3 regions of the Streptomyces sp. NPDC033229 genome follow, and region 2 is predicted to be linked to each of the others. Evidence: riboswitches for the same ligand, from Rfam matches in the RefSeq annotation. Region 2 holds a riboswitch; each other region holds the start of a gene.

Region 1 (4,187 bases), on a different contig from region 2:
GGGTCTTCCAGCCGTCCCAGTCGTCCTCGAACAGCGGGTCCTCGATGGAGACCAGCGGGTACGCGGCGACGAGCTCCGCGTAGTAGTCCGTCATCTCGGCGGCCGAGCGGGACTTGCCCTCGAACTCGTACGAGCCGTCCTTGAAGAACTCGGACGCGGCGACGTCGAGCGCGAGCGCGACGTCCTGGCCGGGGGTGTAACCGGCCTCCTTGATGGCCTCGAGGATGAGGTCGAGGGCCTCGCGGTTGGAGCCGAGGTTCGGGGCGAAGCCGCCCTCGTCGCCGAGGCCGGTGGACAGGCCCTTGCGCTTCAGGACGGCCTTGAGGGTGTGGTAGACCTCGGTGCCCCAGCGCAGCGCCTCGGAGAAGGACTCCGCGCCGATCGGCGCGATCATGAACTCCTGGATGTCCACGTTGGAGTCGGCGTGCGACCCACCGTTGAGGATGTTCATCATCGGAACGGGCAGCAGGTGCGCGTTCGGGCCGCCGAGGTAGCGGAAGAGCGGCAGGTCGGACGCCTCGGAGGCGGCGTGCGCGACGGCGAGGGAGACGCCGAGGATGGCGTTGGCGCCGAGCGAGCCCTTGTTGTCGGTGGCGTCCAGGTCGAACATGGCCTGGTCGATCAGGCGCTGCTCGGTGGCGTCGTAGCCGACGAGCTCCGGGCCGATCTGCTCGATGACGGCGAGGACGGCCTTCTCGACGCCCTTGCCCATGTAGCGGTTCTTGTCACCGTCGCGGAGCTCGATGGCCTCGAAGGCGCCGGTGGAGGCGCCGGACGGCACGGCCGCACGGCCCGTGGAGCCGTCGTCGAGGCCGACCTCGACCTCGACCGTGGGGTTGCCTCGCGAGTCGAGGATCTCGCGAGCTACGACGACGTCGATAGACGGCACGTGCGTCTCCTTCGTGTGTGTCTGGAGTTCTGCCCCCGAGCCTAACGGGCTCCGGGGGTTCCCCCCGCCGGTGGACCACCTGGCGAGCCGAAAAACCGCACAAATGCCGAGATCATCGGACGAATAGCCGATGTGTTCGCCGAGCGGAGAACGCGGACACGGGAGCCGTCAGGGCCGCGTCGCCGGAAACGGCGGAGCCCCGCCCCGGCGCGCCCCGGGGGGAAGGCGCGTCGGAGCGGGGCGGTCCGCTGTGAACACCGGTGGCGCGGCGCGGTGGCCGGCCCGCCGGATCAGCTGAGGTGCAGCTGCTGGCCCACGAAGATCAGGTCGGCGTTCTCGACGATGTCCTTGTTGAGCTCGTGCAGCTTCTGCCAGCCGCCCTTGACCTTCTTGGCCTCGGCGATCTTGGCAAGGGTGTCGCCGGCCTTGACCTCGTACTCGCCGTCGCCCTTCTTGAAGGACTTCGGGGTGGCCTTGGGCGCGGTCTGCTTCGGGGCCGGGGCCGGAGCGTCGTCCTCGTCGTCGGACTGGAGCTGCGGGGCGGCCTTCGGGGCGGTCTGCTGCGGGGCCTGGCGCTCGCTGCGGTCCGCGTGCGACTTGGTGGAGGTGCCGCGCGAGGAGGAGGAGCCGGAGGTGTCGACGTCGGCCTTCGGGCCACCGGCGGTCAGACCGCCCGCGCCGGCGCAGCCCCAGGCACCCGGGCCCTGCATGGCGAGCAGCTTCTCGGCGACGGCGATCTGCTGGCTCTTGGTGGCGTGGTCGGCGCGGTCGGCGTAGGCCTGGCCGCCGGCGGCGTTCCAGGAGGACTGCGAGAACTGCAGGCCGCCGTAGTAGCCGTTGCCGGTGTTGATGGACCAGTTGCCACCGGACTCGCACTGCGCGACGGCGTCCCAGGTGTCGACGGAGGCGGCGCTGGCGGAGGTCGCGGCCATCAGGGGCGCGGCCACGGCGACACCGGCGACGCCGGCGAGCGTGACGATACGAACGGCCTTGGACGGACGGCGGTGCTTGCCCTTGGACATAAGTCGGTTTCCTCACCGACGCCTACGAGGTGAGCTGTCGGGTTCGGGCTGTGAGTTGCCCGGCCTGGTGTGCGGTGCACACTCGGCTTCACCCCAAGCCGTCCCGCCCCTGTCGATCATGTGATCGGCTGGACCGTTCCGGCGCCTACCTTGGTTCCCCCGCTCCTGCCTACGGCGCTTTCGCGACGACCCCTCCGGCCGCCGGCAGGATTCGGCGTGGCGGCCGTGGTGCTCGCGGTGGCGAGCGGTGACGACGTTAGACACAGCTGGCGTACGGGTTCAAACCCCTGATTCCAGCCACAGTTGCCTCTTGTTACCCACGGGAACACCTCGTTTCCGCAGGTGAGAGACCGTGAACAAACTCCGGACGACCGCCTTCCGACCAAAAGTCAACGAGACCCATGTCTCACTTTCGACTGGAACGGACATTCCCCCCGAAGTCTGCTCTATTTCCCGGCTTTCTTCTTGACCTCGAGCTTCTGACCAGGCTGGATCAGGTCCGGATCGGCCCCTACCACCTTCTTGTTGTCCTGATAGAGGGAGGACCAGCCGCCCTCGACGGAGTGCTCCTCCGCGATGACTGACAGGTTGTCACCGGGGCGCACCGTGTAATCGTCGGTACCCGGCTGCTCCGTACGCGCGCCGCCGTCCCGCGAGGCGCGGCCGTCGTCCGAACGCGGCGTCCCGGCGTGGTCCTTGCCCGCGCCCGTGCCGTCCGTGCCGTTCGGGCCATCCGTGCCGTCGGGCGTCGGCGTGCCGGAGGAGCCCGAGGGGGTGCCGGGCGTGGTCGAGGGGATCTCGGTGGGGTCGTCCGTGGAGGGCTTGCGGTGCTTGCCGCCCTCTGAGGAACCGTCCGTGGGCTGCGTGGAATCGCCGGGCACCGGCTCGGTGGGCTTGCCGGTCCCCGTGGGCGCGGACGGCGAGGAAGAGGAGTCGGGAGACGAGGGGGACGGCGAAGAGGAGGGCGAGGACGGCTTCTCGGAGGGAGAGGGCTTCGTCGAGGAGTCGGGCTTCTTTGAGGAGTCGGGAGAGGGGGTCGACGGCGTCGAAGGGGTGTTGCGCGTCGGCGCGGGCTTGGCGGGCGCCTCCGGCTCGGGGGTGTGCGTACTGCCGGGGTTGACCTCCGGCGCCTTGCCGCCCTTCGCGAGCCCCGAGGACACCGCGCAGCTCGGCCAGGCGTCCGGGCCGCGGCTCGCGAGGATCTGCTCCGCGACGGCGATCTGCTGCGAGCGGCTGGCGAGGTCGGGGCGCGGCGCGTAGTCCGTGCCGCCGTTCTGCTGCCACATCTCCTGCGTCATCTGCAGACCGCCGAAGAAGCCGTTGCCTGCGTTGGAGCTCCAGACGCCTCCGCTCTCACATCGGGCGACCTTGTCCCACGTCTCGGCCTCGGCGGCGTTCGCGCCGGTGGCGGCGAGCAGCGGCATGGCGAGGGACGCGCCCGTCACCCCCGCCGCGACCACGATTGCCGGTACCTGACGGGGTCTGCGGTGTCTACCGTTGCCGGAGCGCATGCGTTGGCCTCTCGTTGGCGGCTCAGTTGATGGTGGTCGAACATAGCGACGGACCACAGGAGTCACAAGCCGGTGTAGCGGAGGTCACGCGAAGGTCACGTGAGTTGACGTATGGTCATCTGATACGCGGAGTGAATTCCACCGGAAGCGTGCGTAGACCACGCATAATCAGCCCGCCGCGCCACCTCAACTCCTCCGGATCGGCGGCGAGTCGCAGATCCGGCAGGCGGCGCAGCAGCGTCGCGAGCGCTGCCTGCCCCTCCAGCCGGGCGAGCGGCGCGCCCAGGCAGTAGTGGATGCCGTGCCCGTACCCGAGGTGCTGATTGTCACGCCGGGACAGGTCGAGGGTGTCCGGCTCGGCGAACCGCTCGGGGTCGCGGTCGGCCGCCGCGAGCACGACGAGCACGGGGTCACCGGCGGCGATGCGCTGTCCGCCCAGGGTGATCGGCTCGGTCGCGAACCGCCAGGTCGCGAGCTCCACCGGCCCGTCGTAGCGCAGCAGTTCCTCCACGCCGGTGGCGAGCAGGCTCTCGTCGCCCCCGTCCAGGGCGCGTTGCAGGCGCTCGCGCTCGCCGGGGTTGCGCAGCAGGGCGTAGACGCCGTTGCCGATGAGGTTCACGGTGGTCTCGAAGCCGGCGAACAGCAGGATGAAGGCCATCGCGGCGGCCTCGTTCTCCGTGAGGTGCTCGCCGTGGTCGCTGGCGCGGATGAGGCCGGAGATGAGGTCGTCGTCCCCGCCTTCTCCCAGTTCCTCCCGCTTGCGGT
Region 2 (4,187 bases):
GGCTGGAGAAGTACAGCCGCCTGCCGTCCGGCGAGAAGGCCGGCCCGGTGATCTCGGAGCCGGGCTGGCCGTCGATCCGCAGGAAGGGGGTGACGACGTCGTCCGGGGTGATGAGGCAGATGTCCATGGTGCCGCCGTCCTCGGCGACGAAGAGGTCGCCGGAGGGCGTGCCGGTGACGTTGTCCACGCCGGTGAGCGGTGCGCTGCCGCTCACCAGCGAGTCGTCGTAGGCGAGTTCGATGGTTCCGGCCGCCGCGTTGTACTGCCAGACGCGGTTGTCGCCCTTGGTGGTGAACCAGCAGGTGTCGTCGGCGTAGTAGCAGCCTTCGCCGCCGTTGAAGCGCTTGGCCCCGGAGACCTGATCGCGGGTGGCCGTGCGGGCGCCCGACGGGTCGGGGACGGCCCCCCAGGTGACGGGTCCCGAGGTCCCCGAGCCCATTCTGAGCACCTCGAGCTTCCCGGCCGAGAGGTCTCCCCAGGTGGTGGGCGTGAAACGGTAGAAGCAACCGTCGGGGACGTCCTCGGTCAGGTAGACCGCCTTGCGGACGGGGTCGGCGGCGGCCGCTTCGTGCTTGAAGCGGCCCATCGCGTCCCGTCGCACCGCCGCCTTCTTGCCCCACGGGTCGGTCTCGTAGACGTAACCGCGGTCGACCTCCTCGCAGGACAGCCAGGTGTTCCACGGTATCCTGCCGCCCGCGCAGTTCTGGCGGGTGCCGGAGAGCACGCGGTACGCCGCGACGACGGTCCCGGCGGCATCGAAGCGCAGCGCGCTCGCTCCTCCGGAGGGGTTGATCTCCGAGTTGGAGACGTAGATCCAGCCGGCGCCGTCGGCGTAACAGGCGCCGCCGTCCGGGGCGTTGTGCCAGGTGTAGGAGGTGCCGGAGACCTGTCGTCCGGACCGGGCGACGACCCGGGCCGTGAAGCCCTTCGGCAGCCGGAGTCCGTTGCCGTCGGCGGCGCCGAGCGGTCCGTAGGGGCCGGCGCCCGGCTGGGCCGGGCTCGCGTAGGCGGCGCTCCACAGTGAGCCGCCGAGCGCGGCGGCCGAGGTGCCGACGACGGCCGCACGCAGGAAGGTGCGACGTTCCACGGTCACTCCAGGGGAGTTGGGGGGTGCCTCATCACCGACCGGCGGCGAGGCCTGGTCTCCCGGACCATAAAAGCGCAGAGTTGACAGTACATCAACAAGAGGTGAATCCGGGGTGATCCTCTTCCGGGCCCATTCCTCGCTGCGGACCCCGAGCCCCCGTGATAATCCGCCCGTTGGACAAGGTGATCAATTGCGTCGGCATACGAGAATCCCCCTGCTCCGGATCCCGCGTACCCGGAGCAGGGGGATGAACACCAAAGGCTCCTGGCCGTCAGTGCCCGTCGTGCACGCTGTTCCCGGAACCGTTGCCCGACAGGATCGGAATCTCGTCCAGGATGTGCGACAGCTGGTCGTCCCCGTCGCTGATCGTGGAGTTGTCGGTGCACTGCTGCTGCTGCTGCGACGTGAGGATCGGGATGTCCTGGACACCGATGTTGATCAGCGCGATGAGGGACTGGAGGCCGATCTTGCCGATGCCGAGGCACGGCTTGTTGAGCGTGCCCTGGATCAGGCTCATCTGCGGGCTTTGCTCGCCGCCGGTCTTGGTGTTGCCGTAACCGGTCTTCGCAGCGTTGCCATTGGCGACGTCGTTGTTGTCGTTGCCGATCGCCATCGCGGGAGCGGTGATGGCGCCGACCGCGGAAACCGTCATCGCGGTCGTGGCGAGTACCTTCTTGAGCACGTCCATGCCTTTCGATCGATTAGCGCCCCTCACAAGGAAGCGACCTGAGTAACTCCGGTCGATTTAAGAAGTTCCGGACATTCACTCATTTGAGCCAGCCGGATCATGGGCGGCGACATCGAAAGGCAACCGTCAAACGACCCCGGCCCACCGGGAGACAGGGCGGGCAATTACGCGCGCACGCGGGGCGCGCCTTCGGGAGCGGCCAATGGGGTGACGGGCGCCCGGGCGTTTCGGATTCGGGCTGGTAGCGTGCTGCGCGCAGCGGTGCCTCCGCGGCCGTCAGCCCGCCCGGACATGCCCCCACAAGAGCGTCCGGGCGGGCTTTTGCACAGCCTCAAGGGCTACTTGACGCGGCCGTACCAGACACTGTTCGTCCAGATCTTCTCCAGCCGCACGGACTTGCCCGGCTTCGGAGAGTGCCAGATCTGATTCTTCCCGGCGTAGATCCCCACGTGGTAGACGTTGCTGCCCGAGTGGAAGAACACCAGGTCGCCCGGCTGACGTGAGCCGGACGAAAGATGCCTGGTCTTGTTGTACTGCGAAGCCGCGGTGCGCGGCAGTGCCTTACCCGCCTTCTTGAAGGCGTACAGCGTCAGGCCCGAGCAGTCGAAACGGTTCGGACCGGTGGCGCCGTACTGATACGGCGACCCCTTCTTGGAGGCCGCGATCTGCAGCGCCTTCGTTCCCGGAGTCGCCGCCTGTGCGTCGGTTGCCAGTGACGGGATCAGCATCGACGCGGTGACGGTGGCTGCGGTCAGAACCGATGCGGTTCCGGCCCGGGAAAGGAGTGCGGGTATGCCAGGGAACGCAGACATGCCAAAGCCCTTCGTCATCCGCCTACGAAAGGTGACCTGTCGGGTTCGGGCTGACAAAGTTGCCCGGCCACATACGTGGCTTCACCCCAAGAACCACTGCCATCGTGGTTCGTCGTGCTTGGGTCTCCCGCTCCTGCCGATCCTTGATCTGAATCTGCACCCGGACGGCGGCAGGACTCGGCGTCCGCCCGGGTCGCCCGCCTCTGTGACGGGTTCTTGTGTTCGAGCAAAGATCCTGCATCATCAACCACTCAAAACCAGAGCCCAAACAGCCTTCTGTGAACTTGTTCACTTCGCGTCGACTCAAGGAACCGGAGGCCGATTTCACCCCGCCCGAACCCCTGTCAACAGCCCTCATGCAGCGGAAATCAGCGTCGGGCCGAGCGTGAAATCGACTGGATATCAAGGGAGTTACCGGCGGTCGCGGCCGACCCCCGCAGGGCGTCGACAGAGCGGCCCGGCGCGCGTCCGCCGGTTCCGTGGGCCATGCCGCCCGGTGACTGAATAACAGCCTCCGCATTGCGTGCGAACCCGTCGGATCGACGAGTGATGAGCGATCAGGGCCCCGCGCGTTCGCGCGCGATGACGACGACTCCTCCCCGCACCCCTCGAAGTGTGGACAACCCCCCATTTGATGCTAGGGTCGGCCCATCAAGTGGGGGGTAATCCCCATTTGAGCTCCGGTCATGCTCCCGGACGACGAAGGGAACGCTTGTGTCCACGCCAACTCTCGAGGACCTCACGCCCGTCGGCACGGACTTCGCCAAGGACCCGTATCCGCTCTACGCGAGCCTGCGGGAGCGGGGCCCCGTCCATCGGGTGCGCACCCCCGACGGGCGCGAGTCATGGCTGATCGTCGGCAACGACGAGGCCCGGGCCGCCCTGACGGACCCCCGGCTGCGCAACGACATCCGCTACTCGCCGGACTGGGAGGACGACGGCGGCTACGCGATCGGCCTGAACATGCTCCAGGTCGACCCGCCGCACCACACGCGCCTGCGCAAGTTCGTCGCCAAGGAGTTCACCCCGCGCCGCATCGAGGCGCTGCGCCCCCGCATCGCGCGGTGGACCGACGAGCTCCTGGACGCGATGCTGCCGCTCGGCCGCGCCGACCTCGTGGAATCCTTCGCGCTGCCGCTGCCCCTGACGGTCATCTGCGAACTGCTCGGCGTGCCCGTCGGTGACCGCCCCGCCTTCCGCGAGTGGTCCAACGAGGTCGTGCTGCCCAGCAGCCCGGAAGCCGCCGGCGCCGCCGCCCAGGCGATGACCGCCTACTTCGTCTCGCTCATCGAGGCCAAGCGGCATGCGCCCGGCGACGATCTCCTCAGCGCCCTGACCACCGCCACGGACGACGACGGCGACCGGCTCTCACCCGACGAACTGCTGGGCATGGCCTTCGTCCTGCTCGTCGCCGGCCACGAGACCACCGTCAACCTCATCTCCAGCGGCGTCCACGAGCTGCTGCGCCACCCCGACCAGCTGGCGGCGCTGCGCGCCGACTGGTCCCTGCTCGACGGCGCGATCGAGGAGATGCTCCGCTACGACTGCCCGGTGGAGCGGTGCGCCTTCCGCTACACCGCCGAGCCGGTGGAGATCGGCG
Region 3 (4,187 bases), on a different contig from region 2:
CAGGAAGCGGAAGAGGAAGAACCACCACGTGGAGAAGGAGAACGCGGTCATCGCGGTCGCCGCCAGATAGACGGCGAGCGTGATCATGAAGAGCTTCTTGCGGCCGAAGAGGTCGGTGAGCCGGCCGAAGAAGAGCGCACCGACGCAGGCACCCGCGACGTACAGCGCCGCCGCCAGGCCCGTGACCTGCCCGGAGGTGATGGACAGGCCGCTGCCCTTCTCGGAGAGACGGCCGGCGATATTGCCGACGACCGTCACCTCCAGACCGTCCAGGATCCAGACGGTGCCGAGGCCGATCACCACCGTCCAGTGCCACCGGGACCAGGGCAGCCGGTCGAGGCGGGCAGGCACGGAGGTGGTGATCGTCGCATTCGTCACACACCCCGAGTTCCCACTCGAACCTGAAGCATTCGCGGCAAAGGTGTGGTTATCGGGACCGATTATCGACGTCGTACGGGACTGGGCAGCAGGCGTAGGGCTTCTACGTTCGTACGAGCTCTTTCCCGCCTTCGCCCCTTACGAACCGCATCCAGCCCTTACGGATGCGGGCCTCGGCCCCTTAAGGCTGCAGGCCTCGGCCGCGCAGCCACGACAGCGGGTCGACCGGCGAACCGCCGCCGGGCCGGGTCTCCAGGTGCAGGTGGGGGCCCGTGACGTTGCCGGTCGCGCCGACGCGGCCGATCACGTCGCCCGCCGAGACCTGGCCCGAGGTGACCACCATCGAGGACAGGTGGCAGTACCAGATCTGGGTGCCGTCGTTCAGCGTCAGCACGACGCGGTAGCCGTACGCGCCCGCCCATCCCGCACTGGTGATCGTTCCGCCGCCGACCGCCTTGACCGGGGTACCGGTCGGGGCGGCGAAGTCCGCGCCGGTGTGGTTCGCGGACCACATGTCGCCGGCCTGGCCGAAGCCCGCGGTCAGCGTGTACGAGCCGACGGGGAGGGAGTACGAGCCCGAGCTGTGGCCGCTGCCACCGTCCGAGGACTCCGACCCGCCGTCACTGCCGGATTCGCTCGAAGATTCGTCAGAAGATTCGTTCGAAGACTTCTCGGCGGCCTTCTCGGCCGCCTTTTCCGCTTCCGCCTTCTTCGCCTCGGCCGCCGCCTCGGCTTCCGCCTTCTCCTTCTCGGCCGCGGCCTGCTCCGCCTTCTCGGCCGCCGCCTTCCGGTGGGCCTCGGCGGCCTTCTTCGCCTCGGCCTCGCGGGCTTCCTCGTCACCGAGGTTCTGCTGGTGCTCGGCCTGCTGGAGGATGCGGGCGCGCAGCGCCTCGCCGGCGTCGGACGTGCCCCGGGCCGCCTCCTCGGCGGACAGTCCCGCCTGGGTCAGCGGCTGATCGGCGCCGGGTGCCTGCGCCGCGGCGGAGCCGGAAGCGGAGTCCGTCTTCTTGTGGTCGTCATCCGCCAGCAGCGCACCGAAGCCGGGGATGTTCTGGGCCACGTCGGGCACGGATATCGGCGCCGCCGGGCGGTCCTGGGCGGTCGCCATGCCGCCCGCGCCGACCGCCGCGATCACGCCGACGCCGAGGACCGCACCGCTGCGGGCCATCGTGCCGCCGCGCTGCTTGACGACGCGGTGTCTGCCACGGATGGGGGCGACGGACTCCGCGGTGGGGTTCCACACGTCCCCGGGCTCCCCGGCCGGCTCGGCGGCGGCCATGGGGGTCACGGTGGGTTCCACGGCAACGGCGGGCTCGGCCGCGGGTGTCAGGGGAGTCATGTACGCGGGCACGATCGAAGGCTCCGGCGCGTAGGTCCCGTACAGCTCGGACGGCTCCGGCTGCTCGTAGGACCCGTACGGGCCGTACGACTCGTACGGACCATCGCCGAGGGCAGGCTTGTTGGACGCCACGAGGGCGACTCCTTTCCTTCCTTCTCGCCTACCGGGTTAGCTGACGGGTTCGGAACAGGAAGGTCTCCTACGGGCCGGAGTACGGCCCGATTCACCCCAAGTTTGGTGGTTCCCCGGTTCCCGGTTGTCGCTGGTGGTGCAGGTGGTGCTGTGCCCGCGGGATTCGGCGAAGGCGCACGGTGCCGCCTCTTGCGGCGGCTGTGACGACCGCGCTGCGTTATCGAACGTTAATAGACATGGCTGGCGGATTCCAAGCTGAACGCCCGAACCCACCGGCTTTCGGGGCCTACTTCACAGGACACGCGGGCTTCACAGGAGGCGAGTTACTGCGCGCTACCGGAACACCACGGAGTTGATCGACCGTCAGTCGATATCCGCGGCGCGCACCGATTCAAGATCGATTACGGTCGCCAGGAGAAGCGACGGGAGAAGTGGTGGGAGGAACGGCAGGAGACGCGTGCGAGGAAACGTGTGTCCGCGTGGACGTCACGGTCGCGGTGAGGGTGCCCCGCGCGGCGGCCACGGGGTGGTGGAGGCCGTCACCGCGCCGGATCGCCAGCAGGGCCATGTCATCGGCCGTGTGCCCGCCCGAGTGCTGCGCCACGTCCGCGGCGAGTAGGTCAACAAGCGCGTCCGGGCTCCGGAACTGCCTGCCGCGCAGCCGCTCCTGCGGGACGTAGAAGACGCCGTCCGCGTCCCGGGCCTCCGTCACCCCGTCGGTGAACAGCAGCAACGTCGAACCCGCCGGGAACTCCCGCTCCTCCGCCCGGTCCGGCCACCCGCCCAGGTCCCCCATGCCGAGCGGCAGCGCGGGCACCTCCGGATACATCTCGGCCACCCGCCCGTCGGCGTGCAGCAGCAGCGGGGGCGGGTGGCCGCGGTTCACCAGGCGCAGCGTGTTCGCCCCGGGCGGCACTTCCGCCAGCACGGCGGTGGTGAAGCCCTCGGCCTGATCCAGGTTGGCGCGCCGTCTGCCCTCCCGCCGCAACGCGTGCTCCAGCCGTGCGGCGAGCGCCTCCAGCGTGCGCTCCTGCTCGGCGGCCTCCCGGAAGGCGCCGATCACCACCGCGACGGCCTCCACCGCGCCCAGGCCCTTGCCGCGTACGTCGCCGACGATGACGCGCACGCCGTGCGGGGTGTCCTGGACGGCGTAGAGGTCGCCGCCGATCCGGGCGTCGGCCTGGGCCGCCACGTAGCGCGCGGCGACACGCAGCCCGGCGATGCGGGCCGGCGGCGTCGGCAGGACCGCGCGCTGGGCGGCCTCGGCGATGCCGCGCACGGAGGCAAGCTGCTGGTCACCGTGGCGCACGATGCGGTTGAGGCCGAGGGCGAGGAGCGAGACGGCCATGACCGTGGTGACCTCGGTCGCGGACTCGGCCGTGTCGTGTACCCGGTGGTAGACCGCGAGGGTGATGGCCGCTCCCACGGCCGCCAGGGCGGTCGCCGCGGTGGCGCGCAGGGACAGCAGGGCCGCCGCGATGAGGGGGGCGGAGCAGAAGAAGGGGGCGTAGGTGAAGCGGGGCGGGGTGAAGTAGTCGAAGGCGGCGCCGCCGACGATCAGGAGGGCCGGGAACCATCTCGCTGCGCGGCGGGCCGTGGTCCAGTGGGACTCCCCGCTGTTCCGCGGCGGCGGGTTCCACGGGGGGTTCGAAGCCGGGCCTCGGGCCGGGCCGCAGGCCGGTTCACGTGCCGGGTCGCGTGTCGAAGCCGACCCGGGCTCGCCTCGCTTCCCCACCGTGCTCTCCTGACCGGCCGTCCCGCGCGTATCCCCTCAGCCTCGCGTGCGACGCTCGCGCGGGCGAGTGGGGCTGCGCCGTTGGTGGGCGGGGCGGGGCCCGGATACGCCTGGGGGCTGCGGGCCCCCGCCTGCGGCGGCGAGCGCCGCTCGCCTGTCCGGCGGATCTTCGGCCGCGGGCCGTCCTGGCCGCCTGCGGCGGCGAGCACCCTGCGGGCGCGTCCTCAAACGGCCGGACGGGCTGGTTTTGGCTGAGCTCAGCCAAAACCAGCCCGTCCGGCGTTGAAGACCGTGTTGACGACCGTCAGGTCACTCCGTACGCGTCACGCCGCGGACGGGCGACGGCCACCGCCGCCCGTGCCGCCGCCACCGCTGCGACGGCCGCGGCCGACCGCGTTGCCCGGGCGGGTGCCGGAGCGGCGGGAGCCCTCCGTGCCGTTGCCGAAGCCACGGAACGGACGGCTGCCGCTGTTGCCCGAGCCGCCCGTGGCGGAGCCGGAGGCGTCCGTGCGGGTACGGCCGCGGCCACCGCGGCTGCCGCGCGAGCTGGACGACTTGCCGGTGCCCTGCGGCTGGGCCGGGGCCGGGGGCGTGATGACGACC

What was found. A riboswitch is a leader RNA that binds a small molecule or an ion and turns the genes downstream of it on or off. The one in region 2 is predicted to bind cyclic di-AMP.
Region 1: it holds a riboswitch for cyclic di-AMP, as region 2 does, so the genes downstream of both, ACZ53N_RS06310 (transglycosylase family protein) here and ACZ53N_RS07815 (C40 family peptidase) in region 2, are expected to answer to the same signal.
Region 3: it holds a riboswitch for cyclic di-AMP, as region 2 does, so the genes downstream of both, ACZ53N_RS30475 (M23 family metallopeptidase) here and ACZ53N_RS07815 (C40 family peptidase) in region 2, are expected to answer to the same signal.

What each region holds. Positions count from the first base shown of each region.
Region 1 covers NZ_JBVIQR010000004.1:301,553-305,739, forward strand. The annotation lists gene eno (phosphopyruvate hydratase) at 1-889, opposite strand, end outside; gene ACZ53N_RS06310 (transglycosylase family protein) at 1,180-1,911, opposite strand; cyclic di-AMP (ydaO/yuaA leader) riboswitch at 1,916-2,098, opposite strand; gene ACZ53N_RS06315 (transglycosylase family protein) at 2,358-3,371, opposite strand; gene ACZ53N_RS06320 (cytochrome P450 family protein) at 3,538-4,187, opposite strand, start outside.
Region 2 covers NZ_JBVIQR010000006.1:83,298-87,484, reverse strand. The annotation lists gene ACZ53N_RS07825 (alkaline phosphatase PhoX) at 1-1,087, opposite strand, end outside; gene ACZ53N_RS07820 (rodlin) at 1,359-1,769, opposite strand; gene ACZ53N_RS07815 (C40 family peptidase) at 2,114-2,587, opposite strand; cyclic di-AMP (ydaO/yuaA leader) riboswitch at 2,592-2,756, opposite strand; gene ACZ53N_RS07810 (cytochrome P450 family protein) at 3,302-4,187, shown strand, end outside.
Region 3 covers NZ_JBVIQR010000047.1:30,964-35,150, forward strand. The annotation lists gene ACZ53N_RS30470 (MFS transporter) at 1-378, opposite strand, end outside; gene ACZ53N_RS30475 (M23 family metallopeptidase) at 560-1,849, opposite strand; cyclic di-AMP (ydaO/yuaA leader) riboswitch at 1,860-2,028, opposite strand; gene ACZ53N_RS30480 (PP2C family protein-serine/threonine phosphatase) at 2,241-3,584, opposite strand; gene ACZ53N_RS30485 (DEAD/DEAH box helicase) at 3,908-4,187, opposite strand, start outside.